Bacillus pumilus: one gene and its partner. The protein of the gene in region 1 binds, or shares a complex with, the protein of each later gene. Links are inferred from orthologs where the notes say so. Each region holds a gene or a part of one and is shown on either strand. Other genes may lie near its edges. The genes, in order: GPS65_RS04340 and GPS65_RS13340.

Evidence for each region.
Region 2: the proteins of GPS65_RS04340 (region 1) and GPS65_RS13340 are in contact, whole or in part, in a crystal structure (PDB 8WT4), measured with the Bacillus subtilis proteins. The link is inferred for Bacillus pumilus from one-to-one orthologs.

The regions. Positions count from the first base shown.
Region 1 is NZ_CP047089.1:859,927-875,213, reverse strand. What follows is about bases 3,842-6,792. They hold GPS65_RS04340 (C40 family peptidase), read left to right. Parts: upstream 3,842-4,596; coding sequence 4,597-5,988; downstream 5,989-6,792. Other genes in these bases: trxB (thioredoxin-disulfide reductase), read left to right, coding at 6,222-6,792; GPS65_RS04345 (tetratricopeptide repeat protein), read left to right, coding at 3,842-4,233. Also shown: imidazole glycerol phosphate synthase subunit HisH, read left to right, coding at 1-529; hisA (1-(5-phosphoribosyl)-5-[(5-phosphoribosylamino)methylideneamino]imidazole-4-carboxamide isomerase), read left to right, coding at 526-1,263; imidazole glycerol phosphate synthase subunit HisF, read left to right, coding at 1,260-2,018; bifunctional phosphoribosyl-AMP cyclohydrolase/phosphoribosyl-ATP diphosphatase HisIE, read left to right, coding at 2,015-2,644; more of GPS65_RS04345, read left to right, coding at 2,776-3,841; more of trxB, read left to right, coding at 6,793-7,172; GPS65_RS04330 (8-oxo-dGTP diphosphatase), read left to right, coding at 7,530-7,994; RNase adapter RapZ, read left to right, coding at 8,034-8,921; GPS65_RS04320 (gluconeogenesis factor YvcK family protein), read left to right, coding at 8,922-9,881; DNA-binding protein WhiA, read left to right, coding at 9,899-10,849; GPS65_RS04310 (HPr family phosphocarrier protein), read left to right, coding at 10,876-11,133; GPS65_RS04305 (arylamine N-acetyltransferase family protein), read left to right, coding at 11,173-11,919; GPS65_RS04300 (ribonuclease), read right to left, coding at 11,966-12,406; GPS65_RS04295 (2-hydroxyacid dehydrogenase), read right to left, coding at 12,645-13,616; GPS65_RS04290 (beta-class carbonic anhydrase), read left to right, coding at 14,170-14,751; GPS65_RS04285 (SulP family inorganic anion transporter), read left to right, coding at 14,789-15,287. UniProt on the Bacillus subtilis protein: The C-terminal part of CwlO shows a cell wall hydrolytic DL-endopeptidase activity.
Region 2 is NZ_CP047089.1:2,704,642-2,719,679, forward strand. The notes cover bases 12,197-14,898. They hold GPS65_RS13340 (DL-endopeptidase inhibitor IseA), read left to right. Parts: upstream 12,197-13,127; coding sequence 13,128-13,670; downstream 13,671-14,898. Other genes in these bases: lexA (transcriptional repressor LexA), read left to right, coding at 12,197-12,353; GPS65_RS13335 (hypothetical protein), read right to left, coding at 12,399-12,833; GPS65_RS13345 (STAS domain-containing protein), read right to left, coding at 13,702-14,550; GPS65_RS13350 (NucA/NucB deoxyribonuclease domain-containing protein), read right to left, coding at 14,689-14,898. Outside these bases: GPS65_RS13250 (FbpB family small basic protein), read right to left, coding at 1-108; GPS65_RS13255 (TlpA family protein disulfide reductase), read right to left, coding at 180-683; aconitate hydratase AcnA, read right to left, coding at 758-3,487; small acid-soluble spore protein SspO, read left to right, coding at 3,708-3,854; GPS65_RS13270 (small acid-soluble spore protein P), read left to right, coding at 3,871-4,017; GPS65_RS13275 (Hsp20/alpha crystallin family protein), read left to right, coding at 4,120-4,596; GPS65_RS13280 (DUF2621 domain-containing protein), read left to right, coding at 4,780-5,208; GPS65_RS13285 (CcdC family protein), read right to left, coding at 5,229-5,711; GPS65_RS13290 (cytochrome c biogenesis CcdA family protein), read right to left, coding at 5,806-6,513; GPS65_RS13295 (aspartyl-phosphate phosphatase Spo0E family protein), read left to right, coding at 6,722-6,895; GPS65_RS13300 (YneF family protein), read right to left, coding at 7,159-7,377; sporulation inhibitor of replication protein SirA, read right to left, coding at 7,462-7,908; tkt (transketolase), read right to left, coding at 8,106-10,109; GPS65_RS13315 (DUF896 domain-containing protein), read right to left, coding at 10,297-10,527; GPS65_RS13320 (YneB family resolvase-like protein), read right to left, coding at 10,597-11,244; cell division suppressor protein YneA, read right to left, coding at 11,262-11,573; and 2 more genes.

The DNA of each region.
Region 1 (15,287 bases):
GGCAGATGCTTATATTTTGCCTGGGGTCGGTTCGTTTCGTGATGCGATGCAGTTGTTAAAACAGACAGGACTTGAGGGATTTATCCACCAAGTCGTGCAGGAAGGAAAGCTGCTATTTGGCATTTGCCTTGGGATGCAACTTTTATTTGAAGAAAGTGAAGAGGCAGGACGTACGAAAGGGTTGGGACTGCTAAAAGGACGGGTCGTTCTTTTAAAGGATCGTGAACAAGATGGGCAAAGGCTGAAGGTGCCTCATATGGGGTGGAATGAGCTCACATTTCATCAGCCCTCCCCATTGTTTGACGGAGTACCAGAAGGATTTGCGTACTTTGTTCACTCTTATTATGTGAGGGATATGAATCCAGAAGAGCAATTAGCAAGCGCAGACTATGGCGTTCAAGTGCCAGCAATTGTCGGTAAGGGAAATGTGCTAGGCGCACAGTTTCACCCTGAAAAAAGCAGTACAACGGGCATGGCGCTGCTCAAACAATTTATTCAACTAGCAAACGAACAGAGGGTGAACAAATGAGTGAATTTACATTGTATCCAGCGATTGATATGAGGAATGGCAAATGTGTACGGCTCGTGCAAGGAGATTATGATCAAGAAACCATTTATGGAGATTCACCGCTCGATATGGCGACGCGATTTGCAAATGAAGGAGCAAAGTGGATTCATCTCGTTGACCTAGATGGTGCGAAGGCGGGGAATCGCGTCAATCATGAGCATGTGCTGGCAATTGCTTCATCCTTAGATGTAAAAGTACAAATTGGTGGCGGTATTCGGACAGAAGAAGACGTTGCCTTTTATATAAACAATGGCGTAGCTCGGGTCATCCTTGGCAGCTCGGCTGTTTCTAACCCTGCTTTTGTGAAAAAAATGCTTGCGCAATATGGGGAGAAAATAGCGATTGGCATTGATGCGAGAAATGGATTCGTATCGACTGAGGGGTGGCTTGAAACGTCGAAAGTGAAGGCAGAGGATCTCGGCAAAGAATTGGCAAAGGAAGGCGCAGAGGTCTTTATTTTCACAGATATTCAAATGGACGGCATGCTGGCGGGTCCCAATGTGGAAAGTACAGTTCGCTTAGCAGAAGCGACTGGCAAACAAGTCATTGCTTCAGGTGGTATCAGTTCGGTAGCTGATCTTCAAAAGCTGTCAGCACAAAAGCAGACAGGCGTTTCTGGTGCGATCATTGGAAAGGCACTTTATACGGAGCGGTTTACTTTAGCAGAAGCAATTGAAGGGCTTGACCGCGTATGATGACAAAACGAATCATCCCATGTCTCGATGTGAAGGAAGGGCGTGTGGTCAAAGGGGTGCAATTCCTCGGTTTAAAGGATGCTGGTGATCCGGTAGAATTAGCGCAGATATATGATGAGGAAGGGGCGGATGAACTCGTCTTTCTTGATATTTCTGCCTCTCATGAAGGCCGGAAAACGATGGTGGATGTGGTCAAGCAAGTGGCGTCCACTCTTGCCATCCCTTTTACGGTAGGCGGTGGAATTAACCACCTTGATGATATGAAGCGCATATTAAGAGCGGGTGCAGACAAAGTATCTGTGAACACAGCGGCAGTTTTAAGACCAGAATTGATTTCAGAAGGTGCCGATTTTTTTGGTTCCCAGTGCATCGTCGTCGCAATAGATGCAAAGTACGTTGAAGAGAAAAAAGCGTACATGGTTTATACACACGGAGGGCGTCGTCAAACGGATATAGAGGTAAGCGATTGGGCAAAAGAAGCCGTGCTGAGGGGGGCAGGAGAGATCTTGCTCACAAGTATGGATGCCGACGGTGAGAAAAAGGGCTTTGATCATCGATTAACAAAGCTTGTGTCAGAAGCTGTCACTGTGCCTGTCATTGCTTCAGGAGGCGCTGGCAATGCTCAGCATATGCTGGAGGCATTTACAAAAGGAGAAGCGGATGCAGCTTTAGCAGCCTCCATTTTTCATTATAAAGAGACTTCAATTCAAGAGGTAAAGACATACTTGAAAGAACACGGGGTGAAGGTCAGATGAAACAGGCAAACGAATTATCCTTTAATGAGGCAGGCTTGATACCTGCGATTGTACAGGATGCTCAAAGTAAGGAAGTCTTGACATTGGCGTATATGAATCAAGAATCCTATGAAAAAACAATAGAGACAGGGGAAACATGGTTTTACAGCCGGTCAAGAAACGAGCTTTGGCACAAAGGCGCCACATCTGGACATACTCAGCGCGTCACATCCATTCGATATGACTGTGACAAGGATGCGCTGCTTGTTCTTGTCACACCAAGTGGACCAGCGTGCCATACTGGTAGTTATAGCTGCTTTTCGGAAGAAGGCGAGAAACGTCAAACGGAAGAGCAGGATCGTTTTTCGATTTTAAATGAACTTGAACAGGTGATTGCGAAACGTCAGGCTGAAATGCCAGAAGGCGCTTATACAACCTATCTATTTGAAAAAGGGGTCGATAAAATCCTGAAAAAGGTAGGGGAAGAAGCGTCAGAGGTCATCATTGCTGCGAAAAACCGGGATCAAGAAGAATTGAAATGGGAAACAGCCGATCTTCTGTATCACCTGCTTGTGTTATTGTGTGAACAGCAATTGCCTCTTGATGATGTTTTAAAAGTATTAAAAAAACGTCATCAAGGTGAGTGAAAAGCCGGGGATACCTCTGGCTTTTTATTTTCCAATTGAAAAACAAATCCTTCCTTTTCTTTTGTTCTATGTGACGACTCTTGAAGTATGTTATACTACACACGGTACACTGTTCGAAATGGAGGGTATCAGTGAGTAAATACACTTCTCAAAATAATCACACACAAGTGGTCCAGCTATTCCAAGATGGGCATTACTTTTTTCATAAAGGTCTAAAAGCTTATAGAGAAAGAAATCTATCTAGAGCAAGTAAGCTAATACAGCGGGCGATCGTACTTGAGCCTGAAAATGTAGAAATGCTGTCACAGCTAGCTATTATTTATACTGAAATGGGTCATTACCAACAATCAAATGAACTGCTTGATTTCATCCTTGAGCATATTGATGAAAATATGTCTGAGTGTCATTATTTTAAAGCCAATAATTATGCGAATCTAGGACTCTTTCAAGAGGCATATAAGTCAGCGACTGCTTATGCTTCATTAGAAGAGAACGGGGAATTTGCAGATGAAAATGATGACCTTCTCGATCTGCTCGATATGAGTGACGAAGAGGACGAAGATTTCCCTTACGATCAGGACGACCTGATTGTGAAGCAGGATCAAGCAAATCACTTGCTAGAAAGCGGCAGGCTTGATGAAGCCATTGAGATGCTGGAACAGATGATTGTCGAGTATCCAGAATTTTGGTCAGCGTATAATAATCTCGCATTGGCCTATTTTTATTCTGGTCAAATCCATCAGGCGAAAGAGATGCTGAACCGGGTTCTACATGAAAATCCGGGTAATCTGCATGCACTTTGCAACCAGCTAGTCTTCTATCATTATGAAAAAGAAGAAGAGAAGGTCAATACGTTAGCAAAGCAATTAACGCACGTGTATCCAATATTAAGTGAACAGCGTTATAAGCTTGGCGCAACATTTGCCCTAGTTGGAGAATTTGAATGGGCTTTTAAATGGCTTTATTCTTTGTATAAAACAGGCTTTCAAGGTGATAGTACATTTCTATATTGGCTCGCAAGCGCAGCTTATTATACAGGTCACAAAACACTTGCACAGACGGTTTGGGATAAGATGGTCGAAGAAGATATCGATGCAGATGAAATCAAGCCGTGGCAGGATAAACCTGAGGAGACTGAGCCGATGGTTTCCATTGAGGAGCGGCTGACGGCGTACTATGTAAGCAAACAAAAAGGAGAACGTGACGTTCTTCAATCTGTCCTTGATGCACGCGCAGCGAAAACAGCCTTCGAACAGCAATTCATTGAACTGCTCTTATACGAAGGTGAAATGGAAGAACGGTCTTTTTCAGAAGATGCGGTTTTTGCAAAACAGGCGGCATCCAGCTTGGAAGAAGCTGTTCAGCCTGACAGTCATATGCCTTATTTTTGGTTATTCCATATTATTCAGCAGGCACGTGCTTCTGGCGTAGATAAGAAAAATGCGCCTGCATGGGCAGCAGCATCTTATTATGTATGGATGCAGGAGCAAGAAGAGTCTATTAGCAAAAAAGAGATTGCATCCTCTTTTCAAATCAGTGTTCAAACACTGTCTAAATACGAACAAGTCATTTGCTCATTAATTGAATAAATAGGTAAATAGATTTATGAGATTGAAGCGTGGCCGAAAAGGTCATGCTTTTTTCTTGGTTAAAAAGGTGGGATTTGCAAGGATTTGGCGAAGTATGACAATCACGACATGTTTTTGAAACATAAATGTAATAAAAATATTAGCTCATTTTGTCGATGTCTCATGTATAATGAAAATCGTGGATTAAAACAAAGACATATATTTAAATATTTTACTATACATAATGAAACACCTAGTGATAGAAACAATCTGGTCAACATCTGACTGATCAATCAGGAAGAAAGACATAGATAGCACAGATTGGTCGCAGAGAATTTGCTGCTTTCTCATGTCGCTTGGAAATTGTCAAAGGAGGAACTATTCGTGAAAAAGTTTATTACTTTCGGTTTAGCTTCGGTGATCGGAGCGAGCGGTTTATTTATCCCATTTACTCATGAAGCAAACGCACAGAACTTTGAACAAAAGAAACAAGAACTGGACAGCAAGCAATCTGAGGTTAACAAAAACCTTCAAAAGAAAAAAGATGAGCTTTCAAAGCTTGAAGCAAAACAAGAGGCACTTGCACTAAAGCTAAAAGAAATTGACGAGAAAGCTTTAAAAACAAGTGATCAAATTGAAGAAAAACAAAAAGAAAATGAACAAACGAAAAAAGAAATCAACGCACTGAAAAAAGACATTGCTGATACTGAAAAACGTATTGAAGATAGAAACAAATTCTTGAAAAAGCGTGTACGTGCGCTTCAAGAAAGCGGCGGTTCTACGAAATACATAGATGTATTACTAGGAGCAAAAAGCTTTAGCGATTTCATCAGTCGTGCAGGTGCAGTGTCTACACTGATCAATGCAGACAGCGAAATCATTAAAGAGCAAGAAAAAGACAAAGCTGAGCTTCAAAAGTCTGAAAACGAATTAAACACAAAGCTTGAAGATGTTCAAAAGACACTTGCAAAGCTTGAAACACTTCAAACTGACTTGAATAAACAGCTTGATGAAAAAGACAAGCTATTCAAGCAAGTGAAAAAGCAAAAAGGAAGTGCTTCTTCTCAAATCAGCGAGTTAAACAGTGAGGCTAACAGCATTGCATCTGAAAAAGACGCAACAATCGCTGCTCAAAAACAAGCTGAAAAAGAAGCGAGAGAAGCAGCTCAAAAAGCAAAAGAAGAAAAAGTACAAAGACAACAGCAGCGTCAAGCTAGTGTTCAAGCAGAAGACAATAGCTCAACTAACGACAGCAGCCCGTCTTCAAATAACAGTAACAGTGGATCTTCAAACAACAACAATAATAACAGCAACAGCAGTTCACCAAGCAAGAAGCCATCTACTGGCGGTGGATCACCTGTCAGCAGTAACGTAGGCGGAATCGAAGGGGCGATCAGCACAGGTTCTACTATTGTTGGACAATCTCCATATAAATGGGCTGGCGGCAGATCACAAGCTGATATTGACGCACGTCGTTTTGACTGTTCTTCATTCGTTCGCTGGGCATTTGCATCAGCAGGCATCAACCTTGGACCAGTTGGCGGTACAACAACAGATACGCTTGTAGGTAAAGGAAGAGCTGTAAGTGCATCTGACATGAAACGCGGAGACCTTGTGTTCTTTGATACGTATAAAGTAAATGGACACGTTGGTATTTACTTAGGAAACGGTACATTCTTGAACGATAACAGCTCTCGCGGTGTTTCAGTTGACTCTATGAGCAATGTTTACTGGAAAAAAGCTTTCAATGGCGTTGTAAGAAGAGTCGTTGAATAAATCATTACTTACTATATAACCGTAAACAGGCTTCCTTAAACAGCAGTTTAAGGAAGCTTTTTCTTTTTTTGAAGATATGAGCAAATGATTCGCTTATTATCCGCAGATTTAATAGGATATGGGTAAGGAATAAAAGTAAGAGTGGAATTGATGCTTTCTGTCATGAATGGAAGCATCACCCAAGGGCATTCTAATAAGAAATGCTAGCAGCAATTGAAGAGGGAGTGACAGTTGTGTCAGAAGAAAAAATCTACGATACGATCATCATTGGAGCGGGACCTGCCGGAATGACAGCCGCTGTTTATACATCACGTGGAAATCTTTCAACATTGATGATTGAAAGAGGGATTCCAGGCGGTCAAATGGCTAATACGGAAGATGTCGAGAACTATCCTGGCTTTGAAAGCATTTTAGGGCCAGAACTTTCAAATAAAATGTTTGACCATGCGAAGAAATTCGGTGCTGAGTATGCATATGGCGATATCAAAGAAATCGTCGACGGTGAAGAGTACAAAATCGTCAAAGCCGGTTCAAAAGAATACAAAGGACGCTCTGTCATTATTTCAGCAGGTGCGGAATACAAAAAAATCGGTGCACCAGGTGAAAAAGAACTTGGCGGACGAGGCGTCTCTTACTGTGCAGTATGTGACGGTGCTTTCTTCAAAAACAAAGAGCTCGTCGTCATTGGTGGAGGAGACTCTGCGGTAGAAGAGGGTGTGTACCTCACACGCTTTGCGTCAAAAGTAACAATCGTTCATAGACGCGATAAGCTTCGTGCCCAAAGCATTTTACAAGCGCGTGCTTTTGATAATGAAAAAATCGACTTCATGTGGAACAAAACCGTTAAACAGATTAATGAAGAGAACGGTAAAGTCGGCAGTGTAACCTTGATTGATACGGTGACTGGTGAAGAAGAAGACTTTAAAACAGACGGGGTCTTTATCTATATTGGGATGCTTCCATTATCTAAACCATTTGAAAATCTCGGCATTACAAATGAAGAAGGATATATCGAGACAAACGAAAGAATGGAAACAAGAGTGGAAGGTATTTTCGCCGCTGGTGACATTCGTGAAAAAACACTTCGTCAAATTGTGACAGCAACAGGTGACGGAAGTATTGCCGCACAAAGCGCTCAGCATTATGTAGAAGAGCTTGCTGAAAAGCTGAAAGCAGCGAAATAAAAGGCTGTCGTAAATCCTTAATATAGCGTCATGGGCTTTTAACTGGAATGTAACACGGGTGAAATAATTTTCCGTTATGATAAAACTAGTAATTGACCCCCTTTTATAAGGAATACATGTTTGGCACGGATGAGAATCCGTGTCCTTTTTTTTGCTTAAAATCAGAAATTCAAGAGATGTTCACAAATGACGCATGGAGAACCATTCGTTGCTGTAAAATAAAGAGTAGAGTAATTGTCCGCCACTCCTTTCAGAGGAAATTCGATCTGTTTTCGATGAAGAAGGGGCATGTTCATTGTGGGAGTCAGGATGAACCTGTATAATAAGTTAAAGACATAAAAGAGTAGGTGACAGCTGATGCAACGAGTAACCAATTGTGTGCTGCATCACGAAGATCAAGTTCTCTTGCTGCAAAAGCCAAGACGGGGCTGGTGGGTAGCGCCGGGCGGCAAAATGGAAAGCGGAGAATCGGTCAAGGATTCAGTCGTTCGAGAGTATAGAGAAGAAACAGGAATTTATATTTTAAATCCTCAGTTAAAAGGTGTTTTTACCTTTATCATAAAAGAAGGCGATCAAATCGTTCAAGAGTGGATGATGTTCACCTTTATGGCAGATTCATTTACTGGAAAAAACGTGACAGAGTCAGAGGAAGGCATTTTAAAGTGGCATGAAGCAAAGGATGTGCCGCATTTACCGATGGCGCCAGGAGATTCCCATATTCTTGATTTCATGCTAAAGGGAAAAGGACTTCTGCATGGTACTTTTACGTATACACCTGATTTTGAATTGATTGCTTATCGGTTAGATCCTCAAGGAGACTAATACATGAACCGTTTTTATAAAGAAGGAGAGGAAGCAGGCATGAATACACACAAACAAGAAGATATTCAGCTTGTGATTATTACTGGAATGTCAGGTGCGGGGAAAACCGTTGCCATTCAAAGCTTTGAAGATTTAGGGTACTTCTGTGTAGATAACTTGCCGCCATCACTTTTACCTAAATTCCTAGAACTCATGAAGGAATCGAATTCGAAGATGAGCAAGGTTGCCCTTGTGATGGATTTGCGAGGACGTGAATTCTTTGACAGCTTAATTGCAGCCTTAGATGAAATGAGTGATCTTGGTTGGATCACACCAAGGATATTATTTCTAGATGCAAACGATAAGGTGCTTGTCTCAAGATACAAAGAAACGAGACGTTCGCATCCTCTTGCGACAACAGGTTTGCCGCTCGAAGGAATCGCGATGGAACGCGATCTGTTAGAAGAGTTAAAAGGCCGAGCTCAGATGATTTTTGATACATCGGATTTAAAGCCAAAACAGCTTCGAGAAAAAATTGTCGCGCACTTTGCCACAAGCCAAGGACAGGTGTTTACAGTGAATGTGATGTCCTTCGGTTTTAAATACGGTCTGCCGATTGATGCTGATCTTGTATTTGATGTAAGATTCCTGCCGAATCCTTACTATATTGAGAGCATGCGTCCACAGACTGGAAACGATGAAGAAGTGCGCTCCTATGTAATGAAATGGAGCGAGACACAAAAATTCACAGAGAAATTAATTGATCTTCTCAGCTTTATGCTTCCGTCCTATAAACGGGAAGGAAAAAGTCAGCTTGTGATCGCTATTGGCTGTACAGGTGGACAGCACCGATCAGTGACGCTAGCGAACTACTTATCGGAGTATTTTAAAAATGACTACTACACTCATGTCACTCACCGGGACATTGAAAAGAGAAGTAGAAAATAGATGACGACACTTCCAAAGGTGGTCATTCTTGGCGGGGGCACTGGCTTATCTGTTTTGCTCAGAGGGCTAAAAACAAAGCCAGTGGACATTACCGCTATTGTAACGGTTGCTGATGACGGAGGCAGTTCAGGCAGACTGCGCCATGATTTGAATATTCCGCCTCCAGGCGATATTCGAAATGTCCTTGCAGCTCTCTCTGATGTTGAACCGCTTGTAGAAGACTTATTTCAGCACCGTTTTAACAAAGGGAATGACTTAACAGGTCACTCTCTTGGCAACCTCATTCTTGCGGCCATGACAAATATAACCGGTGATTTTTTTCATGCCGTCACAGAAATGAGCAAGGTCTTAAATGTGAGAGGAAAAGTCTTGCCAGCAGCGAATTCAAGTGTTGTTCTACACGCTGAATTAGAAAATGGGCAAGTGGTAACAGGAGAATCAAAAATCCCAACCTACGGTGAGCGAATTAAACGAGTGTTCCTCACACCTGATACGATTGAGCCGCTCCCAGAATCGATTCAAGTCATTCGTGAAGCGGATTTGATTGTGATTGGACCAGGCAGCTTGTATACAAGTATCTTGCCAAACTTGCTTGTACCGCATATTGGTGAAGAGGTCATTCGCTCAAAGGCGAAAAAAGTGTATATTTGCAATGTCATGACGCAGCCAGGGGAAACGCTTTCCTACAGTGCAGCTGATCATGTGCAAGCATTAAACGATCATATGGTTCGTCCATTTATTGATACCATTTTTGTGAACAATAAAGAAATTCCAGAAGAGATCAAAGCAAAATATGCAGAAGAACAGGCACAGCCTGTACAGTTCGACACAGATGTACTCAAGGCAATGGGACTGGAAGTCATCCCTGGGGAAATTATTACATATGACCAGCATGTGATTCGTCACGACACGCTGAAAGTAGCCGCGCTGCTTGTCGACCTGCTGCATAAGAAAAAATAGGAATGGGGGTGGCAAGGATGTCATTTGCATCCGAAACAAAAAAAGAGCTGACTAATCTGGACGTGAAGGACTGCTGCACAAAAGCAGAGCTTTCTGCCCTCATCCGTATGAACGGTTCATTATCTTTCTCTAATCGAAAATTAATTCTAGATATACAGACGGAGAACGCAGCGATCGCAAGGCGGATTTATACGCTGCTAAAAAAGAAATATGATGTCACAGTCGAGTTGCTCGTTCGTAAGAAAATGAGATTAAAAAAGAATAATGTGTATATTGTCAGACTGGTAGAACGAGCGAAAACCATTTTAGAGGATTTGAAAATATTAGGTGAACAATTTGTATTTGAGCGTAATATTTCAGAAGAGCTTGTAAAGAAAAGATGCTGTAAGCGCTCGTATATGAGAGGTGCTTTTTTAGCAGGCGGTTCTGTGAATAACCCAGAAACGTCTTCCTATCACCTTGAGATTTTTTCACTCTATAAAGAACACAATGATGCCCTTTGTGAGTTGATGAACCAATTTCATCTCAACAGTAAAACACTTGAGCGGAAAAAAGGCTACATCACATATATGAAAGAAGCCGAAAAAATCACTGAATTCTTAAGTGTTGTAGGTGCGCATAATTCACTTCTTCGCTTCGAAGACGTTCGGATCGTCCGTGATATGCGGAACTCCGTGAACCGGCTCGTCAATTGTGAAACAGCAAACTTGAATAAAACGATTGGTGCATCGCTCCGTCAGGTCGAAAACATTCAATTCATTGATGAAAAAATTGGACTTGATGCCCTGCCAGATAAGCTGCGTGAAATTGCAAAGCTAAGAGTCGACTATCAAGAGGTCACGCTAAAGGAACTGGGAGAAATGGTGGAAAGCGGTAAGATCAGCAAATCAGGCATTAATCACCGCTTAAGAAAGCTAGATCAAATTGCAGAACAATTACGAAACGGACAAGCTGTTACACTCAAATAGGAGAATGAAAAAGGGAGGCAGATCATATGGTGGAAAAAACGGTCACCATCCAGTTGAAAACAGGCTTGCAGGCTCGTCCCGCTGCTTTGTTTGTACAGGAAGCGAATCGCTTTGGGGCTGAAATTTTTCTAGAGAAGGACGGAAAAAGAGTCAATGCGAAGAGCATTATGGGTCTCATGAGCCTTGCGATCAGCTCTGGGGTCACTGTTACACTGATAGCAGATGGTGCAGATGAACAAGAAGCCATTGATGCGTTAACGGATTTTATCAATCAAGAAAACTGAGTCTCTTCATAGACTCAGTTTTTTTAGAAGGGAATGAACATGATGCAATCAGCATTTTTACAGAAAATCGGATACGAAGGACAGTCCATCACCTTTGATGACCTACCTGCTTTATTAAAAAAGATGGCCTACACCTTTCCATTTGAAAATAGATCTGTGCTGAACAAACAATCCTATGCCCTGAATCAAGAAGGGTTGAATCAGCATCTTATTGAAGGAAACAGAGGAGGTCTTTGTTACGATCTCAATCCTCTTTTATATTATGTGTTAAAAGAGACAGGACTTGCTGTACAGCTCGTTCAAGGGACTGTGTATAACAAGGAAGCAGGAGCATGGGCAATTGATGGTACACATGTAGCCATGACGTTGAATCATCACAACGAACGGTATCTGATTGATGCGGGTTTTGGTGTGAATTTACCTCTCCAGCCTGTACCTTTTACGGAAGAATGGATCAAAGGAGCGTCTATTCGGTTTCGAGTCAAAGAGGAGGAAACCGAAAAAGGGACACATCTTCTCCAATTAGATAGAGGAGAAGGCGCTGAAATAGGCTACGCATTCACATTGCAAGAGGTGAGCGAGCCTACATTGGTCCAAATGAGACAGGAGATTTATGAAAATGAAGCCTCTCCTTTTAACAAAAGACCGCTTGCTTCAAAGCTTACACCAACAGGACGTGTCATTGTCACGGAGGAACATGTCACCACACATGAACACGAAGAAGTGTCGAAAAAACCGCTACCCCTTCCTTTTGACGAATATGTGAAAACCCTGTTGCCGAAGTAGCATTAAAAAAACAGCCCTGCGTCAAATGGGCTGTTTTTTTGATTGATTATCGAATACGTGTGAATGTTGCGTAATGGTCTGTTGTTTTGTAAATGAGCCAGTCACTTGAATACACGAGGCGGTCAGCATTGCGGAAGCCTGAGACGTAGTTGATATCTGCTTCACGCCATGTGCGTCCGCTTGCTGAAGGAAGACGCCCCTCCCGGTTAGAGAAAACATCTCCACCAATGCTTTTGCCTGGGGCAACCTCTGCTAGATTTCCCTTTGACGCCACCCAACCAAGGGCACTTGCTTGTGATTTTGTGATGTAGTTATCGGGCAGTCGTTTGTAGCGAATCAAATAATCGGCTACACCATCAAACGTATTAATGACGGCAAGAGTATGGACATCTGATGTCAGTTGAATAGAAGCTGTTTCATTTGTGGCGGTCGGTGTAAGTGGTGTTTCAGCATAGGCTTGCTGCGGAATAAAACCAGAAAACAGAATAGCAGCGATCAGAGCAAACATAGTAAAAACCGAACTGATTTTTTTCATCTTCATCCTCCTATTAAGGAAATCGGAAGCTGTCCTCTTGATGCTTGTCTACCTCATATTATAGCACCCGAACATGAAGGAAATGTAAAGAAACAGGATCTTTGCTAAAATGAGGCTTTTCTCCTGATACCCTTCTGATGAAATAAAGAAAAAGACGCAGCTCTTAATTCTGCGTCTTTTCCGATTAAAATCAAGCAAGCTCTTTCACAATATCTATAGGGGCTTTGCCATCAATTCCATGAATCACATTATGAATGGCTCGTTTCAGCATAAGATCCCGTGTTGTTTCAGTAGCGGAACCGATGTGAGGGACAAGGGTGACATTGTTCATTTCTTTGAAAGGATGATTCTCCTGAAGCGGTTCCTGTTCAAACACATCAAGACCTGCACCTTTAATCCATCCCTCTTGAAGTGCTTGAATGAGGCTTTTTTCATCCACTGTTTTCCCGCGGGAGATGTTTACAAATAAAGCCGTTTGCTTCATTAACTTCAATTCTCGTTCGCCAATCATATGATACGTTTCATCGGTCAGCGGTGTAATCAAGACAATGATATCAGCTTGTTTTAACAAGTCATCAAGTGTGCAATATAAAGCGCCATATGCTGATTCAGCCTTTTCATTCCGGCTGCGGTTATGATACAGGACATTCATATCAAAACCATGAGCAGCTCGTTTGGCGACTTGCTCTCCGATTCGTCCCATGCCAATAATGCCAAGCGATTGATGATGGACATCGATGCCAAAAATATCTTCTTCCTGTACAAATTTCGTCCAATTCCCCTCACGGATAAAACGATCAAGCTCGGCAATTCTTCGTGCAGAGGAAAGAATGAGTGAAAATGCAAGGTCTGCGACAGTATGGTCGAGTGTATGGGGCGTGTGCGTCCCAATTACGCCTCTTTGCCTCATCACTTCTATATCGAAATTGTCATAGCCAACAGAGTTATTGCTCACTACCTTAAGTTTGGGAGCGTGATCTAATAGCTCTTGATCGATTTTCGTTCCAGACGTTAAAAGACCATCAGCATGCTGCAGTTTTTGAAACAAAATATCTTTTGGAATGGGGTCTTTGGATTGCCACACCTCGTATGTACAGTGTTCCTTTAGTAATTCCTCAAATGAGGCGGGTAATGGTTTGGCGACAAAAATGTGTGGTGTCAATGTCAACTCGCTCCTTTCACATGATCATCTTGCTCCTTTTATTATAAAGCAACCATTTCGGTTGAACACGTTTGAAGGTTATCTGCTCAATATTTAATATACTAAAATAACGGAAAAGAGAGACAGTTTCTTAGTGAAAAGGTATATTCATATGCCATCTGATGCATTTTTTACTTATATGGAAATCAGCTAATGGGAGATGTGACATATGAAAAAGCTTGTTTTTCTGAGAGATTATCTAACAAACTGGAAAATAGATCGAGATTTTTTGATAGAAAAATGATTATATTTGAAACATATTAAACGGGAAGGTTGTTTTCTACTAAACCATTTCATCGTCTTTTGGCGATCAGAGAACGATAGATTGAAAGGAATGCCGCGCCCCTCTTGCGATGAATCGTAAATGATAGAAAATGATCACAAGTCTTCTCATCGTTTTCTCATTTTTTTCTTTTTTTTCTATCATTTTTCCTCTTTATGCTTGAGAACACACGAAAGAAAAGGAGGCCAAGCAGGAGCTTACGTGACTTATAAAGAGATGGGAGATGGCAAAATGGGATCAAAATTAGAACAGATTCTTCAGCACAATTCAGAGTTCGTACATGAGAGACATTATGAGCCTTACAAAGCGGGGAAATTTCCCGAAAAGAAACTCGTTATATTAACTTGCATGGATACACGTCTTTTGGAATTATTGCCGCAATCCATGGGACTGCGCAACGGTGATGCGAAGGTCATTAAAAATGCGGGCGCCATCGTCACACATCCTTTTGGCAGTGTGATGCGGAGTATTCTTCTAGCTATCTATGAACTAAAGGCAGAAGAGGTATGCATTGTAGGACATCATGAATGCGGAATGGCAGGTCTTGCGGCAGATCCTTTACTTGAAAAGGCGAAAGCGCGCGGTATTGAAGAGAAATGTTTGAGCATTGTGAAAAACTCAGGGGTTGATTTAAAGGGATGGCTGACAGGCTTTGATTCGGTTGAAGAGAGCGTGTCCCAAAGTGTGAAATTGGTCAAAGAGCATCCACTTATGCCAAGTGATGTGGCTGTTCATGGACTTGTCATTCATCCAGCAACGGGAAAGCTGGATGTCGTTGTGAAAGATAAACAGATTGACGCGCAGTATACCTAAATCATCTACACATACTTGAAGGAGGCCAACACATACCATGCGTTTTTATGGAAGATTTGAAGGATATGATACATCAAAGTTGAGACGTGATTTAATCGCTGGGCTTGTCGTGGGCGTTGTGGCAATTCCTTTAGGCATGGCTTTTGCCATTGCATCTGGTGTCGGACCAGAATATGGATTATATACAGTCATCGTTGCCGGCATTTTGATTTCATTGTTTGGTGGTTCAAAGTATCAGATTGGCGGGCCGACTGGGGCGTTTGTTCCGATTTTATTTGGTATCGTCAGCCAATATGGTATCGAAAACTTACTCATTGCCGGTTTTATGGCAGGGTGTATACTTGTCTTATTCGGAATATTCAAACTAGGAAAGCTCATGAAATTTATTCCTCGTCCGGTTATCATCGGCTTTACTGCTGGCATTGCTGTCATTATTTTTTCAGGGCAGATTGCCAACTTCCTCGGATTAAAGGGTGTTGAAAAGCATGAAAGCTTTTTCCTCAATATGAGAGAAATTGTGGTCCATCTCGGTACCG
Region 2 (15,038 bases), 1.8 Mb from region 1 along the record:
CTCTTCCAACTTTTCTTCAAGCTGGTTTAAAAATTCCTCATTGCTTAATAATTCTTTTTTATTTTCAAGTACAAGCTCTTCAAATGTACGTCGTTTTCTTCTTCTCATTGTACTCACCTCCATTGTTTGTATTTCATTTTCGCCAAAACATTTAGAAAATAAGCAAAAAAGCTGAATCATTATAGATCCAGCTCTTGCTCAATTTCTTTTTTTGTCAGCATTTGATGCTTCACAGACATGATACGTCCTTTTTCATCTAATATGTATGTCGTGGGGTAAGAAAGCACTTGATATCGTGCTTGAATGCCTTTTTGATCCAATAAAATAGGAAAACTCAGCTTTAATTCATCTGCAAATGCTGCAACATGATCTACACTTTTTTCAGTGGTCGTCAAATTCACTGCAAGTACTTCGACTTGATCATATTCGCTTCTAATTGCGTCTAGATCCGGCATTTCTGTCCTGCATGGCTTACACCATGTCGCCCAAAAATTGACGAGCACCTTTTTCCCTTGATAATCAGATAACGAGGCCGTTTGACCGTCTAGGGTTTTCAGTTCAAAATCAGGGGCTTGATCCCCATTTTCAAGACCGATTGCGGGCTCTTTTGGTTCAAGTAAATTCCACACAAGTAAACCAATCAACAAAAGTAAAACAGCGCTTGCTATTCCTTTTTTCCACATGATGGATCCTCCACTATTTTTAAAAAAAGAAGAGAAAGCTGTCTAGGCGCCTTCTCTTCTTTGCTGTATGAGTATTAGTTGCTTGCCAATTTTTCACGAAGTACCATTTGAAGGATACCGCCATGACGATAGTAGTCAATTTCGACTTCACTATCAAAACGAACAACCACTTCAAATGTTTTCTCATTGCCATCTGTATCAATTGCTTTGACAGTGACAAGATCACGTGGACGAACAGTTTCATCAACATGAACTTCAAATGTTTCTGTTCCTGTTAGACCATAAGTTTCTGCACTTTCTCCGTCTTTAAACTGTAAAGGAAGTACACCCATGAAGACAAGGTTACTTCTGTGGATACGCTCAAAGCTTTCAGCTAGAACAAATTTAATTCCAAGAAGGTTTGTTCCTTTTGCAGCCCAGTCACGTGAAGAACCCATTCCGTAGTCTTTACCTGCTAAGATCGCAAGACCGGTACCATCTTCTTTATAACGCATGCATGCATCATAAATGGATGTTACTTCACCAGTTGGCCAATAAGTTGTATATCCGCCTTCTGTTCCTGGTGCGATTTGGTTCTTAATACGGATGTTTGCAAAAGTACCTCTCATCATGACATGGTGGTTACCACGGCGAGATCCGTATGAGTTAAAGTCTCTAGGCGATACGCCTCTTTCTTGCAAGTATTTACCCGCAGGTGTGTCTTTACCAATTGCTCCAGCTGGAGAAATATGGTCAGTCGTCACAGAGTCACCGAACTTGGCAACGACGCGCAAGCCTTTAAGCGGTTCAACCTTACCAGGTTCAACTGATAGGTTTTCAAAGAATGGCGGGTTATCAATGTATGTGGAATTTTCATCCCATTTGTACAATGCATCATCCGTCGTTTTAATTTCATTCCAGCGCTCATTGTTGTCAAAAACAGTTTCATACTCTGAACGGAAGAGTTCAGGTGTAACTGTGCTTTTCACGACACTGTTGATTTCGTCCATTGATGGCCAAATGTCATTGAAATAAACGTTCTCACCATTTTTGTCCACACCGATAGGATCTTTTGTTAAATCGATATTGACCGTACCAGCAAGTGCATACGCCACAACTAATGGTGGAGATGCAAGGTAGTTTCCTTTCACAAGCGGATGGATACGTCCTTCAAAGTTACGGTTACCTGATAAAACAGAAGTGATCAGCAGATCATTTTCAGAGACAGCATCCTCAATTTCTTGTGCAAGCGGTCCTGAGTTTCCGATACATGTTGTACAGCCATACCCAACGATATTAAACCCGAGGTCTCTTAAGTATGGAAGAAGTCCTGAGTTCACGAGGTACCCTGTCACAACCTTAGAACCTGGTGCTAGTGACGTTTTCACGTAGTTTGGCACCTTCATACCAAGCTCACTTGCTTTCTTCGCAACAAGACCTGCTCCGATTAAGACGTATGGGTTCGATGTATTCGTACAGCTCGTAATCGCTGCAATCGCAATTGCACCTGTCTTCATCACAGCTTTTTCACCATTTGCTAGATCAAATTCAATTTGTTTATCCAGCTCTGATTTTTCTAAGCCAAACCCTTGGTTACCAGCTGGGCTTTCAATGTGCTCATGGAAAGTCTCTTTCATTTTAGAAAGTGGAATCAAATCTTGTGGACGCTTTGGACCAGATAAGTTTGATTCAATTTGAGAAAGATCAATTTCCACAACATCCGTAAAAATTGGCTCTTCTGCATCTGGCGTATAGAATAAGCCATTTGCGCGAGAATATTCTTCAACGATATTAATTTGCTCTTCATCGCGTCCAGTCAGGCGAAGGTAAGCAAGAGCTTCCTCATCTACTGGGAAGAATCCGCAAGTAGCCCCGTATTCAGGCGCCATGTTCGCAATCGTTGCACGATCCGCTAACGGCAGCTGTGCAACGCCTGGTCCGAAGAATTCAACAAATTTGTTCACTACGCCTTTTTCACGAAGAACTTGTGTCACTTTTAGTGCAAGGTCAGTTGCAGTCGTTCCGTTTGGAAGCTCTCCAACTAATTTAGCACCAATGACTTCTGGTACTGGGAAGTATGAAGGCTGACCTAGCATACCAGCTTCCGCTTCAATACCACCAACGCCCCATCCAAGTACGCCGATCCCATTGATCATGGTTGTATGAGAGTCAGTACCAACCAATGTATCTGGATAAGTGATGATCTCGCCATCTTCTTCAATCGCATGAACAACACTTGCAAGGTACTCTAAGTTTACTTGGTGAACAATTCCTGTTGCAGGCGGAACAGCTTGATAATTATTAAACGCTTTCTTTGCCCAGCTAAGGAAGTTATAACGCTCTGCGTTACGTTCGAATTCTAAATCCATGTTAATGTTTAATGCATCTTCAGTTCCAGCTTTATCAACTTGTACTGAGTGGTCAATGACAAGGTCAACTGGAATTTCAGGGTTGATTTTATCCGGATCCCCACCTACATCTGCCATTGCTTTTCTTAAAGAAGCAAGGTCAACGACGGCTGGTACACCCGTGAAGTCTTGTAAAATAACACGAGAAGGTTTGAATGGAACATCGATTTCTTTGACCTCGGCAGTTCCCCATTTTGCCAAGTTTTCAACGTGTTCCTTTTTGATCACTCTACCGTCTACTTGGCGAAGCACTGATTCTAAAAGTACCTTAATGGAATAAGGCAGCTTAGAAACATTTCCAATTCCTTGTTTCTCTAGTGCTTCTAACGAATAATAGTGATACGTTTTCCCATTTGTCGAAAACGTTTTTCTAGATTGAAAAGCGTCTTGTTTAGCGACTTGCTGCTGTTTCGACATATCCAAAATCCCCCTTTTGATGATCAAGATCAATTTCAATTCTCAGAAAAATCGTCGTATTTCACCACAATTTTCTCACAATTTCATCTTAAAACAAATTCATACATAAGTAAATAACAATGCTTTTATTAAATTCAATAAGTTTATCTTATCATTAGGAAATGATTACTCTTCATAATCGAGGCAGAGCGGGTTCATACTACAATTGAGGTGATAGAACATGACAAAACGTAAAGCCAATCATGTGATTAACGGCATGAACGCAGCCAAAAGCCAAGGAAATGGTGCAGGCTATATTGAAGATGATCAGCTCGTTTTAACAGAAGAACAAAGACAAAACAATAAAAAACGTAAAAAAAATCAATAAGAAAGGAGCCAGTATCATGACGAATAAAAACACAGGAAAAGACATCCGTCAAAACTCGCCTAAAGAACATCAAAGCGGACAGCCTGAGCCCTTATCAGGCAGTAAAAAAGTGAAGAACCGTAACCATACAAGACAAAAGCACAATTCTCATCACGATATGTAAGCATTCTCCTCTCATCCCGTTGCAAAGCGGGATGTTTTAGGTCTTTCACACATTTCAGTTCTCAACATATTATTTATTATGAGATGTGATGGAGGAGTGTTTATGGAGAATGAAAAGCAATCGAATTCCTCTGATTTTCTTGAAATAGACGATTGGCTCAATGTTTTAATGGACGATCCATTTGCCTGGTATGATGAACACCTCCCAATTGACCTTTATGAAACAAGCCGTGATTATATTGTTGAGATTGATGTCTCTACTCTGTCGATCACTGATGTAAAGCTGACCTTCGCTGGACATGAGCTCACTCTCACTTACACTGTACAAAAGCCAAATGATCAAGGCGACCAGCCAATTGGAAAAAGTGTCATGCTCCCTTTTTGCTTGAACGACAAAGAGATTGAAACAGAATACGAAAACCGAATCATTTCGATAAGAATTAAAAAAAGTTCTGACCATTCAAGCGGTGCATTCTTTTCAAATCCCGCATTTCAAACATTAAGAGCCCACCTTCATTTGGTGGGCTCTCTTCCGTTCGTGTCAAGTCAATACCTTTTGCGAACCACCATGGCCAAATAGTAGAATCGCTATATGATAAGGTATTCTTTTTCTACTAGATGGTTTGGGTCTTTCTAGTAAATGGGCACTTATGACTGAAAAAAGGCGTTCATAGAGATAAGAGACATACATTTTTGTTATTTTCTTCTATCATCTCTTCATGTAAAATAAGATAGAGATACTAGGGGTATAAGGAGTGAGAACATGTTAAGCGGCTGGTTTTTGTGGTTCATTTTATTTTGGGGTACGGTGATGATCGGATTACTCGCAATCGGTGGCTTTTTTATGTTTCGCAAATTTCTAAAACGATTGCCGAAGGAAGATGGGAAATCAGAGCTTGATTGGCAGGATGAATATATTCAAAAGAGCCTCCATTTATGGCGGGAAGAAGACAAACAGCTTTTAAATGAACTTGTCTTACCTGTTCCAGAGCTGTTTAGAGATGTCGCCAAAGAAAAAATTGCAGGAAAAATTGGCGAGTTGGCATTAAAAGAACAAGCTGCCAGCATTAATTTAGACTTAATCATTCGCGGCTATATTATCGCTACACCAAAGCGTGATCATAAGTTTTTATTGAAGCGCCTTCAAGAAAAAAACATCGATCATACGCCATATGAAGCATTATTAAAATAACCTCCTTATAAAAAGGAGGTTTAATTCATTTGAACCTGTTGTGGATCTAATTGCTTAGACATCTTTCTAAACGACAAATACATGGCAACGCGCCAAGGCACAATCATGCCAAAGGCAAGTATCCAAAACATTCCGCTTAGAGAGCCATAATCAATAGAAGAACTCAGGATCGTCTTCATTCCGATACGAAGAACAAGAAGTCCAATGAGAATAAACACAAATGCTTTTGACCGCTTTAAGTAAATCTCATTCCCTCTAATTTCAAACTTTGATGTTTTGATTAAAAAGATGGAGAAAAACATCCCCACTGTGATTGCCTCGAGAAATTCAGCCCCAGTTACCTGAAACATTGGAACAAAAAACATCAATGCACCAGTGCTCATGAAAATAGGAGGTAATATAATTTTTTTCGCAGTTGCCGGTTTTGCAGATGACTTAATGCGAATAAACATAACAGCTACCGCCATACATACCGCAATTATAGAAGAGATTAAGACCATCATATCAAATCATTCCTTTATTCTTTAAGGTCAGCCTATGTATAATATACTCCAATTGACGAAAAAAAACCATTCGCCGCGACTGTAGAAAACGATTTCAAAAGCCAGTAAATCCGCCAAATAAGGAAGAGAACATGATGATAATCCATGTGAGAAGATCAAAGAACAGCAATAACCCTACCACAATCATAATGATCCCACCAATTTTCATGATAAGCTGCTGACGCTTTCTGATCCATGCCATTTTCGTGATGAAGAAAGATAGAATAAAAAACGGGACGGCAAAGCCAAGGACATATGCAATCATATAAGGCACAGCCGACTCTGGATTGTTACTAGCAAGCGCGATAACGGCAGATAAAATTGGTCCTGTACAAGGTGTCCATCCAGCGGCAAAGCCCATTCCGATGAGAATCGACCCAAAAAAACCCGCAGGTCGGTTTTTGAACTGCATTCTCTTTTCTCCCATGAGGAATGAAGGCTGAAATACCCCGAGCGTCATAAAGCCAAAGAAAATAATAAGAATGGCTCCAACCTGACGAATGGCTTGATGGTAATCATCAAAAAACTTCCCAACAAACGATGTCCCAAAGCCAATCGCAATAAAGATAATAGAGAACCCAACTAAAAAGAATAAAGTATGAAGTAGACTTCTTCTTCTCAGCATCACCTTCTCAGATTTCACTTCATCCATACTAACACCCGTAATATAAGATAAAAAGGCTGGATAAAGCGGCAGACAGCATGGTGAGATAAAAGAAAGGAACCCTGCTCCAAAGGCTAAAAAGAAATTCAAATCTGTCAAAAGAACACCCCCTTCTTACAATATACAATAAGAGATGACAAAATCATTTCATTTTTTTTACATCCTCTCAATAAAGATGGTCTATTCTCTTAAAACCTTATATAATTTAATTTGACATCAAGATAACGAATCCTTTAAATTTGAAAATAAACCTTAAAATGGATATAATAGAATCGATTCTTTTTATCAAGATTTGCATGAAAGGAACATGACTTTGGTAAAAACATCATTATTAACTCAAATCGAAGAAAAAAGAGAAGAGCTGATGAAAGTTGTCTTGCACAATGGGATGACATCAACAGTGACCATCGAACATAGCCAGCAGCTAGATCATCTCCTCTTACAATATCAACGACACTTACACTCAAACTCAGCCAACTAATCATATCTCATGGAATTTGTCATGCCGCACGATTTTTAGATCAGTTGATATGTGTGAACATAAACGAAACAAAACCTCTGATCACAGGGGTTTTTGTTTTTTTAGAAGGAAGTTGAAGCCAAAATAAAAACCACCTTCCCTGCTTCATTTAGGCAAGTACAGTGGTTTTAAAGCGTCTGATGAAGGTGAATTCAATAAAGAAGGGACAACGCTTGTCCATTCTTTATAACCATGTTCCATCTATGATCATAATATCGTACGTATTATTTCGCTTGGTTGTTCATGGCTTTCATCATTTGATTGATTTTCTTCTGGGACGGTTTCATGCCCATTTGCATCATCATCATTCGAAGCATTTGTTCATTAATTGGTGGATTCTTTTTCAAGTAGCTCATCATATACTTACGAGCAATAAAGAATCCGAGTGCAACTCCTGCAAGCAGTGCAACAACGCCTACAAGGATGACAACCCATAAATCCATAATTCTTCCTCCTTCATGTTGTCTCGTATAAAGTGTACTAAACAAAAGGCTATTATACAACATTTCGCGTTCAATTTTATTTTTTTAAACAAAATTCCTCACTTTTACCGGATTGAGCCACCCGTGCTTCTTTGAACCGAAGTCCATCGCAAGGAAGCAAGGACTAATTTTTCTCAGCACTTCAAAAAACACTGCTTCTGCTTCATAACTGCCGGTGGCAGACATTTGGATATAGCGATCTTTTATGATAAATGCAGCCGTTCCTTTTCCATCAGGTAAGGAAGCGCTGTATATCGAGCCAATTTGTGTATAGTGAATATTCGTTAAGTTGTTCATTAATCGCTGGTGCATATGAAAAGCAGGGATTCGTTTCGTCACGTAATCCACTTGTTTCACAAGCATCACCAATTCATCTTCCGTGCGATTCGTCCAGTGTAACGACTCAAACAAATGAAACAAAATTGATTCTCTACCAAAATAATGATGCGCAAATTCATCCTCAATCCAATAAATATAATAATGGCGTTCCATGTCTATCCCTTCCTTTCACATTTCGTCAATCTCGTATATTGCTTGTATTATACAAAAATGTGAAAGAAAGAATTGTCTATATATGAAGCAAGAAGAAACTAGTTTTGTCAAAAAAACAAGAAAAAAGAAAAAAGTTTGCAGAGCGGATGAAAATGCTCTGCAAACAGTTGAAAAAAAGCATGATGCTTGGAGACTGATTATTTGTTCAGCTTCGCTTTCACACGGCTGACGACATTGCTGACCGTAAAGCCGTATTTCTCAATAATGGTTTCACCAGGTGCAGATGCACCAAATTTATCAATGGCAATTACGTCACCATCGAGACCAGTGTAACGCTCCCAGCCAAGTGAAGCTCCCATTTCAATCGCAACACGAGCCCGCACTGCTGTCGGAAGGACTGACTCTTTGTATTCGTCAGACTGCTGATCGAATCGATCCCATGCAGGAAGACTGACAACAGATGCGCGGATACCCTCTTTTTCAAGTGCCTTTTGCGCTTCAATCGCTAAACCAACCTCAGATCCAGAAGCGAGTAGAAGTGCTTCTGGCTGTGCATCAGCTGCTTCCACGACAACGTATCCACCCTTTTCTACTCCTTCATATGCCTTCTCAGGTGCTTGATCAATCGTTGGAAGGTTTTGACGAGTCAGAACTAGTGCTGTCGGTTTATCCGTTGAAGATACAGCAAGTTTCCACGCTGCAGCTGTCTCGTTCCCATCCGCAGGGCGAATGACAGAAAGGTTTGGCATCGCACGTAATGAAGCAAGCTGTTCAACCGGCTCATGCGTCGGGCCATCTTCACCAACAGCGATACTGTCATGAGTAAAGACATAAGTAACTGGAAGTCCCATTAAGGCAGCAAGACGAATCGCTGGTCTTAAGTAATCTGAGAAAACAAAGAACGTTCCGCCGAATACACGAAGGCCGCCGTGAAGTGCCATACCGTTTAATGCGGCACCCATTGCAAATTCTCTGACACCGAACCAAATGTTCTTGCCGGCATAATGATCTTTCCCAAAATCGTCTGTGTTTTTGATCGTTGTTTTGTTTGAACCTGCAAGGTCAGCAGAACCACCAATGAAGAAAGGTACTTGCTTCGCAATGCCATTTAAGACTTCGCCTGAAGAAGCGCGGGAGGCAAGACTTGAGCCTGCTTCATAAACAGGAACCTCTTGATCCCAATTCTCAGGAAGCTTTCCTTCAATCGCAAGCTTCAATTGAGCTGCTAGCTCAGGGTATTCTTTTTCATATTGCGCAAATTGTTCATTCCAAGCTGCTTCTTTTTTCTGACCAGCGTCTTTTACAGCTTCTTTGAAATGATCGTACACTTCAGAAGGTACATGGAAATCTTCTTCAAACGTCCAAGAGTATGCTTCCTTCGTCAGCTTTGCTTCGTCGCTGCCAAGTGGTGCACCATGCACACCAGACGTTCCTGCACGGTTTGGCGATCCGAAACCGATGGTTGTTTTCACTTCGATCAGTGTAGGTCTGTCTGTGCTTTGTTTTGCCTTTTCAATAGCAGCTGTCACTTCTTCAATGTTGTTGCCGTCTTTTACGTAAAGAACTTCCCAGTTCATCGCTTCAAAACGATTCTTCACATTTTCAGAGAATGAACGATCTAGGTCGCCATCTAAAGAAATATCATTTGAATCATAAAGAACAATTAAACGTCCTAAGCCTAAATGACCAGCAAGGGAAGCAGCTTCAGAGGAAATCCCCTCCATTAAGTCTCCATCTCCGCAAATGCTGTATGTATAGTGATCTACAACATTAAAGTTGTCTTTGTTATACGTTTCCGCAAGATGTCTTTCTGCAAGTGCCATACCAACTGCCATGGCAATCCCCTGTCCTAAAGGACCTGTTGTGGCATCTACGCCTTCTGTATGTCCAAATTCAGGATGTCCAGGTGTTTTGCTACCCCATTGGCGGAATTGTTTTAGATCATCGATGCTCAGGTTGTATCCGCTTAAATGAAGCATGCTATATAGAAGCATAGAACCATGTCCCGCAGATAATACAAAACGGTCTCTGTTAAACCAATTTGGGTTTTGCGGACTTACGTTTAAGTGATTCGTCCATAAAGCGTATGCCATTGGTGCAGCACCCATCGGCATTCCAGGGTGACCGGAATTCGCTTTTTCAATTGCGTCTATGGAGAGAGTACGTATTGTTGCAATAGATTTCAATTCAATCGTTTCCATATAAATCCCCTTCCGTATCTTGTGTACACCATTATCATAAATCTACTGTCCTTTTTTCACAACTATTTCACGCTGAAAAAGAGTGATTTTATCACATTTAGTTTATCGATCACCTAAAAAGTTATGCAAAAATGAAAAAAGATGAGAATGTTTTTCCCATCTTTTCAAAATTCAAGAAATCATACGCTTAATGAAGGTTTTGATCTCTTTCTCTTTTTAATTTTTCTGGTGTGACATCGTTTCCTTCAGGGTCAACGATTTTCACGGTTTTAAGTGTATTTTTCATAGAAGAACGAAAAGCTTTTAAATACTCTTCTCTTAATTGCTTTTGTTCTGTTTTTTCAGCGTCTGACAATCCGGTCTCTTTTGACTTTTTTGAAAGCTCATTGATTCTTGCAAGCTGATTTTTAGAAATCATGACTAACTCCTTTAAAACATTTTCTCTACATACTACTAAATATCGATCACTTTGACAACAAATCAAGCTTTAGGTGATCAAACCTTTTTCATATTCTTGATACCTTCTATGAACCGTTGCTTTTGAAATGTCAAAACCTAGTGCCTGAAGAGTTGCTGCGATTTCGGCGAAGGTCATGTTGTTCTTTCTTAATCGAACAATTTCTGAAATCGGCACTTCAATACGCTCACGGCCAGGCGCATGATCCTGCTGTTTTAAATTCAGTTCGGGCTGATACCCGCCTTCTACGGCTCTTCTCATTCCCCGCTTGATTTTCAGGTTATGAATTTTTCGTTGATATTCTTCAACGACTCCGACGATCTCAATCACCATTTCATCAGCTTCTGAAAGCTCAAGCTCCCCTCTATGAAACGTACTGTACACTTTCACATTTTCTTTAAAAAGACAATGAAGAAGCGCAATTTTTGCTTGTCCTCTTCCGAGACGTGTTTCATCCTGGATAAGAACAGCATCAATTGACTTTTCTCTTAGTGTAGCTAGCATATCAAACACACCATCGCGATCTAGATCATACCCGCTTGCTTTTTCTTTAATAACTTTAACCACATTCATCTTGTGCATAGCAGCTAAAGCCAGCAATTCTTCTTCTTGTCTCTTCAGCGAGGTTTCCTGCTCTTCTTTGACAGTGCTTACTCTCGCATAGATGATTGCATTCATGTCTTCAATCGACCTTTCTACTGTACTGTTGCAAGTTGATATACGACTGGATGCTCTTTTTTGACTGGTATGACAAGGATGTCACCAGGCTGGATTTCTGTTGAAGCAAGATCATTGTGCTGAGTGACCCAGTCAATAAACGCATTTTTATCAATAGATTTGCTGTCGTTTACTTGATCAGCTAACCCCCAAAGCGTATCACCTGATTGAACTTCTATTTTAACATATTGATTTGGATCATTATGGCTTGTGACTGCAATAAGTGAGAGAAATATGCCAACGATGAATGAGAATACCCCAATAAAAATAATAGATTCTTTTAACCTCATAATGTCATCTCTCCTAATAGAATGTGTGTTCGTTCTTTCTGTCACTTATTATAAATACGAACAAACGTTTCTGTCAAACGTTTTTTTCGAACCTATGTTTGTACTGTTAGGAAAAACATGCTATAATTTCTTTAAAATTGACGTTTTGAGGTGCAAAAGATGACGAAGCTATCAAAAAGACAACTCGATATCCTGACATTCATCAAAGAAGAAGTAAAAAGTAAGGGCTATCCCCCATCCGTTCGTGAAATTGGAGAAGCTGTCGGTCTAGCATCCAGTTCAACGGTTCATGGACATTTAGCTAGACTAGAAACGAAGGGCTTAATAAGAAGAGACCCGACAAAACCTAGAGCGATCGAAGTACTAGATGAAGAGGAATTGAATATTCCAAAGAGTGCTGTAATGAACGTACCAGTCATCGGAAAAGTAACAGCAGGCTTGCCTATTACGGCTGTTGAGAATGTAGAAGAATACTTCCCTCTTCCTGAAACTTTTGCAGCACCGGATGAACAAGTGTTTATGCTTGAAATTATGGGAGAAAGTATGATTGATGCAGGCATTTTGGACAAGGACTATGTCATTGTGCGTCAGCAAAGCACTGCTAACAATGGAGATATTGTCGTCGCCATGACAGAGGAAGATGAAGCGACAGTGAAACGTTTTTATAAAGAAGATACACACTTTAGATTACAGCCAGAAAACCCATCTATGGAACCGATTATTTTACAGAATGTAAGTATACTAGGTAAAGTGATTGGCGTATTTAGAAATATTCACTAAAAAAAGCCGGTATTTCATCAGCTAATGATGAGAACCGGCTTTTTTTTATGAACAAGAATAGGCAAGAATACTCGAGCTTGGGAAGGAACCAAATGTAAAGTTCGGCCAAATAAAGCCCGTTGTTCTCCCGAAAGGCTGTGAAGATAAGACATACATTAAAAATACTTGACCGTTTCTCATTAAGACAATCGTCCATCTTCTATTACATCCCGCAGCGAATTGAACCGATTGCTGCCCTCCACCTGTTTGCCCTGAAATTAGTGACTGCATGCTTTGAGGCTGTGATAATGCTTGCTGATATTGCGAAATAATATGCTGTGGTGGAGCTGGCGGGGCTGAGCCACTAGATCCGTGCCCGGTGCCTCCTCCCCCGAATGGGAATCCTGGAAATCCTCCAACTTGTGAAGGAAACGACGGAAAACCTTGCATCTGCCTATCATATGAGTACCCATTCCACATACCTTCATACGGATAATACATATTCAACACCACTTTCTTAGTCATTCATCACGATAGTATATGACATAAATGAAAAAGCGTGTTAAACGTCCAAAAAGAAACTTTTCCAAAAAACGTTTTGTTCTTCTTTAGAACGGTTAAATACTAGATATAAAGAAAAAATAAAAAAATGAAAACTTTTTGCCACCCTCAAACGTTATATATATAGAAAGAAAAGAAATAAAAAACATTTTAATTTAACACTTGTAATATCACTGTAATTATTGTAACATTTGTAACATAAGAAGTTTTCATTGAGAAAAGGAGGCAATTGCCTTGAAAAAATTATTCGTTTTATTAACTGCTATTATGCTTATGATCTCATTACAATCTACAACATTGGCCGCTTCTAAAAAACCAGCCACTTTGACAAATAAAGAAGCGTTACATATTGCCCTTGATGCACGAGAACACTTTTGGAGTGCGATGTCAGGCTACAAAATTAAGGAACATTCTGATTACAAATTAAAATCATTTAGCTATAAAGACATGACTTACAACTATCTTTCTAAAACATTTGATACAAAGAAAAAACTAAACAGCTACCTATCTCAAGTTTTCACAAAAGAAGCCATCAATCAAGGTTTAAAAGACTACCAGTTCATTGTTCATAAAGGTAAAATGGCTGTTCCAGTTGGCGACGGAGACAATATGCTTAATTGGGATAAAGCAACACCTAAACTTGTCTCTAACAAACAAACAGTCCGCACATATGAATTCACTGTCCCAACACTTGACGGGCGCAAAGTAAAAAGAACAGTTACGTTCGAAAAAGGACAAAAAGATTGGAAAGTCACAAAAATTGACGCTGTTATCTAAATAAAAACCAGGCCATTAATCGGCCTGGTTTTTATATTGGAGAAAATTCAGTCATGCGTTCTAATGCGTGAGCAAGTGATGCTGCCGTGCGAAATTCATTAAAAGGAAGCCCGAGCTGTACAGCGGTTTGGGCAATTTCTGGTCTGATTCCTGAAATGGTTGTCTCTACTCCAATTAACCGAAGTGATGTGACAAGATCAAAAATTTGCTGAGCCACCATTGTATCAATAATGACAACGCCCGATAAATCAATACATAAATGCTGCACACCTTTTTGTGAGCACTGTTTCAGCGTATTTTCTAAAATAATCTTTGCTCTCGCTGTATCAATATCACCTACTAACGGCAATAACGCAATATGGCTTTTTAAAACAATGACAGGTGAACTTAGCTCGTAAATCATGTCTCTTTGTGCCACGAGCTTCTTCGTTGTATTTTTCACGTATTGCTGAATGAACACATGAATTGAAATATTAAATGCCTCTGAAATTAAATCATACCAATAAAAGATGCGGTCAATATCAATATCATCTTGGCGCTGCTTAATAAATTCTTTTAAGTAATGAAGGACCACTCTTTGATTAGACATGTATTCTCTCACAACATAATCTAATGGTGTGTTTAAATGCTTCGGATCACTGGCTAAGTCTTCAGACCACTTCTTAAACTCAGTATGTAAATACGTCTTGTCTTCAATAAGCGCACGTATAAAATGCTGGTAATAATCTTGATTTTGCCGTTTCAGCTCTGATATGATGCTGGAATCTGTTGAACGATAGATTGATTCTGGATCATCATCCTCAATTGAATCATACCAAGTTTCAGTCAGTTTCTCTGCATGTTGCATGAAATAGTCGTATAATGCACGGTTCTTATCCATAAGCATATATCCCTTCACATTCTGTCATTGAATTGTATCTTATAGGTCAATTGTACACTGAATCTTGTGTCCCTGCGAACTCCAATACGCTCTAGCGAACAAAAAAGACACCTACTCATAGGCGCCTCTCTTTTAGTTTTATTTCACAATAAATAATATTCTTTTCCCATCAGGATACCCACTCATCTGGTGTCCAACCCATGAGCCTGCTCCCCTATTATCAGAAGGGCTGACATATTGAACACTCGCCCCTTTTCCTCCTTCAAAACAAACGGCCATTGGCCACTCATCTCGGTCGAATCCTGGTTTAGTCGGAATGCCTTTTAAAGATTCTTGCCTGCGGGCATCTGCACCATTTCGGTCTATCGTACACACATCTGAATGCCCTTTTCGAATGGCTTCTTGAATATGACTGCCTGTTTCAGGGTACCGTTCTTTTGGAAATTGAATGACATGATCATATCGATCCGCACCTTTTGCTGCATGTT